2 linked regions of the Pontibacter akesuensis genome follow. The protein of the gene in region 1 interacts with the protein of each later gene in a pairwise test. Links are inferred from orthologs where the notes say so. Each region holds a gene or a part of one and is shown on either strand. Other genes may lie near its edges. The genes, in order: A0W33_RS12370 and topA.

The links.
Region 2: the proteins of A0W33_RS12370 (region 1) and topA interact in binary tests that used the Escherichia coli proteins (3 or more experiments, as listed by UniProt). The link is inferred for Pontibacter akesuensis from one-to-one orthologs.

The regions. Positions count from the first base shown.
Region 1 is NZ_CP014766.1:2,898,074-2,901,189, forward strand. What follows is about bases 175-2,969. They hold A0W33_RS12370 (IMPACT family protein), read right to left. Parts: upstream 1,984-2,969; coding sequence 1,366-1,983; downstream 175-1,365. Other genes in these bases: corA (magnesium/cobalt transporter CorA), read right to left, coding at 175-1,298; A0W33_RS12375 (sugar 3,4-ketoisomerase), read left to right, coding at 2,092-2,505; A0W33_RS12380 (DegT/DnrJ/EryC1/StrS family aminotransferase), read left to right, coding at 2,784-2,969. Outside these bases: A0W33_RS12360 (hypothetical protein), read left to right, coding at 1-126; more of corA, read right to left, coding at 168-174; more of A0W33_RS12380, read left to right, coding at 2,970-3,116.
Region 2 is NZ_CP014766.1:4,121,876-4,125,323, forward strand. The notes cover bases 59-3,185. They hold topA (type I DNA topoisomerase), read right to left. Parts: upstream 2,790-3,185; coding sequence 327-2,789; downstream 59-326. Other genes in these bases: A0W33_RS17440 (Y-family DNA polymerase), read left to right, coding at 59-257; A0W33_RS17450 (SixA phosphatase family protein), read left to right, coding at 2,945-3,185. In the rest of the region: more of A0W33_RS17440, read left to right, coding at 1-58; more of A0W33_RS17450, read left to right, coding at 3,186-3,442. UniProt on the Escherichia coli protein: Releases the supercoiling and torsional tension of DNA, which is introduced during the DNA replication and transcription, by transiently cleaving and rejoining one strand of the DNA duplex.

The sequences.
Region 1 (3,116 bases):
GGTAATCGTACGCTGGAGAATTACCAGCCGGTAACCATCTACTTCAACGAAACCAGCAACAGCTACACCCTCTACCGAGTACACCGAAACGAGCTAATGAAACTGGAGTTCACGGTAGGCGAGTAAGGAGCAGCTTTATTCTGCCGCACGGCAAGTATAACATCACTCTAAAAACTCCTGAACCAGCCCTTGCGGTAAAAGAAAATCAGTTGAGAAACGATCAGGAGTCCCATTAAACTGACTAAAATCGGGTAGGCATACGGCTCATACAGCTCTGGCATGTTGTAGGGCAATACGCGGCCTGTCTCAGGGTCCTCGCGTGAGAAGTTCATCCCATACAAGCCCACAATAAAGCTTAGCGGAATAAAGATGCTGGAGATAATGGTGAGCACTTTCATGATCTCGTTCATGCGGTTGCTCACCGTAGACATGTGCAGGTCCACCAAGCTGGAGGCCATTTCCTTGTGGTTGTCTATCAGGTCGATGAGCTGGATGGTATGGTCATAGGCGTCGCGGAAGTAGGCTTTGAGGCTCTCGTGAATTACCTCCTCGTCCATGCGCAGCAGCTCGGTCATTTTATCGCGCTCTGGCCACACAATGCGGCGGAGTTTTACCAGCTCGCTTTTCAGGTCCAGGATGAGCGCCAGGTTGTTGCGCGATGGCTGCAACAGCACCTGCTGCTCCATGTCTTCGATATAATCGCCCATGTCGGCAATTACCGGGAAATAGTAATCCAGCACCACGTCCATCATGGCATAGGCCATGTAGATGGTTGGCCGCTTCCGGATCACGCCTTTGCCCACGCGGATGCGCTCACGCAACGGGTCGAGGCAATCCTCGTAATCGCTTTGCAGGCTAAGCACATAGTTGGGTCCTGTGAAGAGCGAGAGCTGCACATCTTCCAGCGTCTTGTTTTCGGTGGACCAGCGGAGCATGCGCGAGATGATGAACAGGCGGTTTTTATCGAACTGCTCTACCTTGGGGCGCTGGTAGTCGTTTACCACGTCTTCCATCTGCAAGGGGTGCAGGTTAAAATCCACGGCCAACTGTTCCAGCATCTTCTCATCCCGGTAGCCGCGAATATCAATCCAATGCCGCGCATCCGGTCTGGAAGTAACGCGTTGCACCAGCTCCGGGTAAGTCTTTACCTCCAGCTCCTCAAAAAAGTCCTCGCTAAACGACATCAGGAAAAAGCGCGGCGCAAAAGCCTCAAACGGAATAAACAGGGAGCCCGGTTTTACGCCGGCTTTGCGTTGCAGGATCTTGTCTCGGGAGCGGTTGTGCTTGCGTTTGGCCATCAGGGGAGTATAGGAAAAAGTAAAGTTAAAGAGTTCAGGTTAGAAAGCTATAAAGTTGAAGCAGGCATCAGGTAGTGGGGGAGTCGGCTAGTTCTTCGACTTTAACGCCTTCCATCTCTTCTAGTTTTTGTGTGATTTCCTCCTGCAGGCTCTTCCGTACTTCCAGGGTGAGGCGGCAATCCAGCATAAACCGCTGCTCCCTCACCGTCAGGTCATACTCCTTCACCAGGCTCATCACGTCGTTCATTTGCGGGTAGTCGTAATGCGCCTGCAGCAGCGTTGTTTCGTGTTTTTCAAGAATAGTGGCCTGAGCGATGGCTTCCGCAGCGGCCACTTTATAGGCATTGATCAGGCCGCTGACACCAAGTTTCGTGCCTCCAAAGTAACGCACCACCACGATCAGCACATTGCTAAGCCCAGCAGAGCGCATCTGCCCAAGTATGGGATCGCCGGCCGAGTGGTTGGGTTCGCCGTCGTCATTGGCGCGATAGCGGGTTTGGTCGGCCCCCAGGATGTAGGCATAGCAGTGGTGGCGGGCGTCGTAGTACTTTTTCCGAAGCTCGGCGAGCGTGTCCTTCACGTCCTCCTCAGAATAAACGGGGAAAGCGAGGGCAATGAATTTACTTCCTTTTTCTTTGTACAAACCCTCTGAGGGCGCTTCTATGGTTCTGTAGGTGTCTTCCATGGTTGCTGCTGCTGGCAACCTGCAAGTTAGCCAAAGCCTTGCAAGGGTAAAAATTATCGTATCTCTCTAAAATGGTTTACTTTTGCGGGTATACCAACAGCCTGACCTTTGCCAGCCACACCATACTTGCTTTCCTTCGACCACGTGGGTAGCCCGGAGAGCGGCTATATCACCAGCACCCAGTTGGCCGATAACATTCCCTTCGTGATAAAGCGGGTGTTCTGGACGCAGGGAACGCCCCCGGAGACAACCCGCGGCCACCACGCCAACATGGCTACCGAGGAGGTGCTGGTTGCCCTGACCGGAAGTATAAAAGTGCTGATCGACACGGGCCATGCGCGGCAGGAGTTTGAGCTGACGCATCCGCAGCAGGGGCTGTACGTGCCGGCCATGTGCTGGGTAGAGTTGCGCTTCTCGGAGGGAGCCACGGCCCTTTGCCTCACCTCCACCGACTATAGCAAGAAAGACTACATCCGCGATTATGCTTACTTTAAGAAACTGACGACACACGGGGCGCTGTAAAGTATAATGTTAAGAAAGTATAAGTAACTTAAGTTGCGATTTGCTTACGCCGTTGAAACATAACCCACCCCTAACCCCTCCGGGGAGGGGAATTATTTCCCGTTTATGTGGGACTCCACTCTTGGGAGGGGTTAGGGGTGGGTTTCCAGTTATCAGAAACCAATTAGTATCATATAGCGCAACTTGGGGTAAGTATAAGCTGCACGGCCTGTGGCCTGATGCCTTACGTCTTTCCTCCTTTGTCTAATCCATACTTCAATATTTGTTTGATTTAGCCCATGCAGCCGATTCCATACTTTCAGTTTAGAGACTTCCCGAGGGGTTTGGAGGCGCAGGTGCAGCAGGCGCTACTGGATGCTGTAGCGGGAAAGCAGTATGTGCTGGGGCCACAGGTGCAGGCTTTTGAAACAGAGTTTGCCGCATTTCTGGGAGCCGGAAACGCCATTGGCGTGGGCAACGGCTACGATGCGCTGGTTATACTTCTGAAAGCCTTGGGTGTGGGAGCAGGCGATGAAGTGGTGGTGCCGGCCAATACGTTTATCGCCACAGTGAATGCGGTGCTGCAGGTAGGGGCCATGCCTGTACTGGCTGAGCCGGATGTCCATACGTAT
Region 2 (3,448 bases), 1.2 Mb from region 1 along the record:
TGGTACCGGCATCTGAGGTGCAGCTGGATCTGTTCAGCCACCAGAACGACGAAAAGCAAACCAAGCTCATGCACACGCTCGATACCCTGCGGCAGCGCTTTGGGCACCACAGTTTGAAGTATGCCGTGCAGGGGGCAATAGACGAAAGCAACAGGCATAAAGAGGAGCAGCAGAAAGCGCCCTGGATGCTCAGGAAGGACCACATTTCGAGCTGCTATACTACAGCTGTGGAAGAACTGCTGGTTATCAGAAAATAAAAAAGCCACCCTGTACTGGAGTGGCTTTTTGTGCTTATTAATTAAACTACAAGTATAGCTTTGTGAGTTTTATACCTTCTTTTTGGCCGGTGCTTTTTTAGCTGCCGGCTTTTTGGCAGCAGGCTTTTTAGTGGTAGCGGCTTTAGCCTTCGCTTTGGGGGCTGCCTTTTTCTTTTCAGCGGCTGGCTTATCGGCGTCAGTGCCTTTTTTCTTGAAGCCGCCGCGGCCTTTTTTCTCCGGAGTGGCGTCGGCAAGTGCCACGCACTCCTCCAGCGTCAGTTCGCTCGGCTCCTTGTCCTTCGGAATCTTCACGTTCTTTTTGCCTGCCACAATGTAAGGACCGTAGCGCCCGTTCAGCACCTGGATGTCCGGGTTTTCCGGGAACGACTTGATCAGCTTTTCGGCGTCGGCTTTGCGCTTGGCCTCTATCAGGGCTACCGCTTCCTCGGCCGTCACCTTCAGCGGGTCCAGCGTTTTCGGGAGCGAATAAAACTTGCTGTTATGGCTGATGTAAGGACCAAAGCGACCGATGGCAGCTTTCATCTCTTTGTCTTCAAACACGCCTACAATGCGTGGCAGCTTAAACAGTTCCAGCGCATCCTCCAGCGCCAGGCTCTCGATGAACTGGCCTTTGCGCAGGCTGGCGTATACTGGTTTTTCACCCGTTTCCTCGTTCTCCTCACCCAGCTGCACATAAGGGCCGAAACGGCCGAGCTTGGCAAGTATGGTTTTGCCTGATACGGGGTCTTTACCCAATTCTCTCGCACCCGATACATCCGCCCGGTTAATGCTCTCGCTTGACTCGATGCGCTTGTGGAACTTCTGGTAGAACTGGTCCAGCATCGTTTCCCACTCTTTGGTGCCGTGCGCGATCTCATCGAACTCAGCTTCCACGCGTGCCGTGAAGGAGTAATCAATTACGTTCGGGAAGTGCTCAATCAAGAAGTCGTTCACCACCATGGCCGTATCCGTCGGGAAGAGCTTGTTTTTCTCTGCGCCCGTGATCTCGGTTTTGGTTTGGGAGGAGATATCATCGCTTTTCAGCGTCAGCACCCGGAAATTACGTTCTTTGCCTTCGCGACTGTCCTTTTCTACGTACCCGCGCTTTTGCACTGTCGAGATGGTAGGCGCATAGGTAGACGGGCGTCCGATCCCGAGTTCCTCCAGCTTCTTCACCAAACTTGCTTCGGTGTAGCGGGCGGCAGGGCGGGAGTAGCGCTGGGTGGCCAGCATCTGGCGCAGGTTTATACTTTGGCCGATGCTTAGCGGCGGCAGCATACCCTTCACTTCGTCGTCGGCTCCATCCTCGTCGTCGTCTTTCGACTCAATGTATACTTTCAGGAAGCCCTCAAACTTGATCACCTCGCCTGTGGCCTGCAGTTTTTGCGCCGGCTGGGTAGAGATGCCGATGGTAACAGTGGTTTTCTCGATCTCGGCGTCTGCCATCTGGGAGGCAATGGCGCGTTTCCAGATCAGCTCGTACAGGCGCTGCTCGTTGCGGTCGCTGCTGCCCGTCATCAGGGAGAAATCAGTCGGGCGAATGGCTTCGTGTGCTTCCTGCGCACCGGCAGACTTGGTTTTAAAGCGGCGTGTTTTCACGAAATCCTCTCCAAAGGCACGGGTGATTTCGCGCGTAGCCCCCTGTATCGCCTCATCAGACAGGTTTAGGGAGTCGGTACGCATGTAGGAGATCTTACCCGCCTCGTACAGGCGCTGTGCCACCGTCATGGTTTGGGCCACCGAAAAGTATAGCTTGCGGCTGGCTTCCTGCTGCAGGGTAGAGGTGGTGAACGGCGGAGCAGGGCTGCGCTTGAGCGGCTTTTTCTCCAGGTTCTCTATTTTATACTCAGCGCCCACGCAATTTTGCAGAAAGGCCTGTGCTTCTTCCTCAGTCTTGAATTTCTGTGGCAACTCGGCCTCCAGCGTACGTCCCTGCACATCAAAGGCAGCGGTAATCCGGAACGAAGACTCGGCGTTGAACCGCTCTATCTCGCGCTCGCGCTCCACCACCAGGCGCACCGCCACCGACTGCACGCGTCCGGCCGAAAGGCCTGTTTTAATCTTTTTCCAGAGCACCGGCGACAGCTCAAAGCCCACCAGTCGGTCAAGTATGCGACGTGCCTGCTGCGCGTTCACCAGGTCCATGTCAATGCCACGCGGGGTGCTGATGGCATTAAGAATAGCGCTCTTGGTGATCTCGCGGAAAACGATGCGGCGTGTTTTGGCATCGTTCAGGTTCAGGGCTTCGCTCAGGTGCCAGGAAATGGCTTCTCCCTCACGGTCGTCGTCCGATGCGAGCCACACCATCTCGGCCTCCTTGGCCAGCTTGCGCAGCTGCGCCACCACGTCCTTTTTATCGCTGGAAATAACATAAGTTGGTTTAAAGCCATTCGGTATGTCGATGGCGTTATTATCTTTAGGCAAGTCGCGCACATGCCCGAAGCTGGACTTTACAATAAAGTCTTTTCCTAAGTATCCTTCTATCGTTTTTGCCTTTGCAGGCGACTCTACTATGACTAAGTTTTTTATCATCCTATGAAATTAGAGGCGAGTGGGGCCGGGGTTTGCCCCAAAGTTCAAGTTTTTTTTTCAACAATTACAACCCCATCCGTATAAGATAGGTTTAAATCCATAATTCCGTAACACAAAAACGCTCCTAACACCACACGGTCAGCTTAAGATTTTATATGCAAAGAATTGTACTACTCTGCCGCCACGCCGAAACAGAAGACCCTTATCCACTACAGCCCGACTTTGAACGGGAGCTTACGCCCCACGGGCAGCAGCAGGCCCGTGCCGCGGGTGCCTGGCTCCGCGAAAAGTTTAGCAAAGCCGATGCCATACTTGCCAGTCCGGCTACAAGAGCCAATACCACGGCGCAAATCATTGCCGGCCGCCTGTACTTCGACAAAGACCGCATCAGTTACCTGCCAGACCTTTACAACGGCCGCAAATCGCAGCTGCTGAAGTGCCTGGGCGAACTGCCCGACCATGTGAAGCAGGTACTACTGGTAGCGCACAACCCCGGCATCACGCGCCTTGCCCGCGAACTTACCGAGCAGCAGCAGCTTGGTTACCTCGACACGGCCGATGTGCTGGCCGTAGCGCTGGAACTGGAGCAGTGGCAGGATATCCATGCCACCACCGGCATGTTGCTTACTCACTATACGGAGCAAGTACCCTGATCAGAC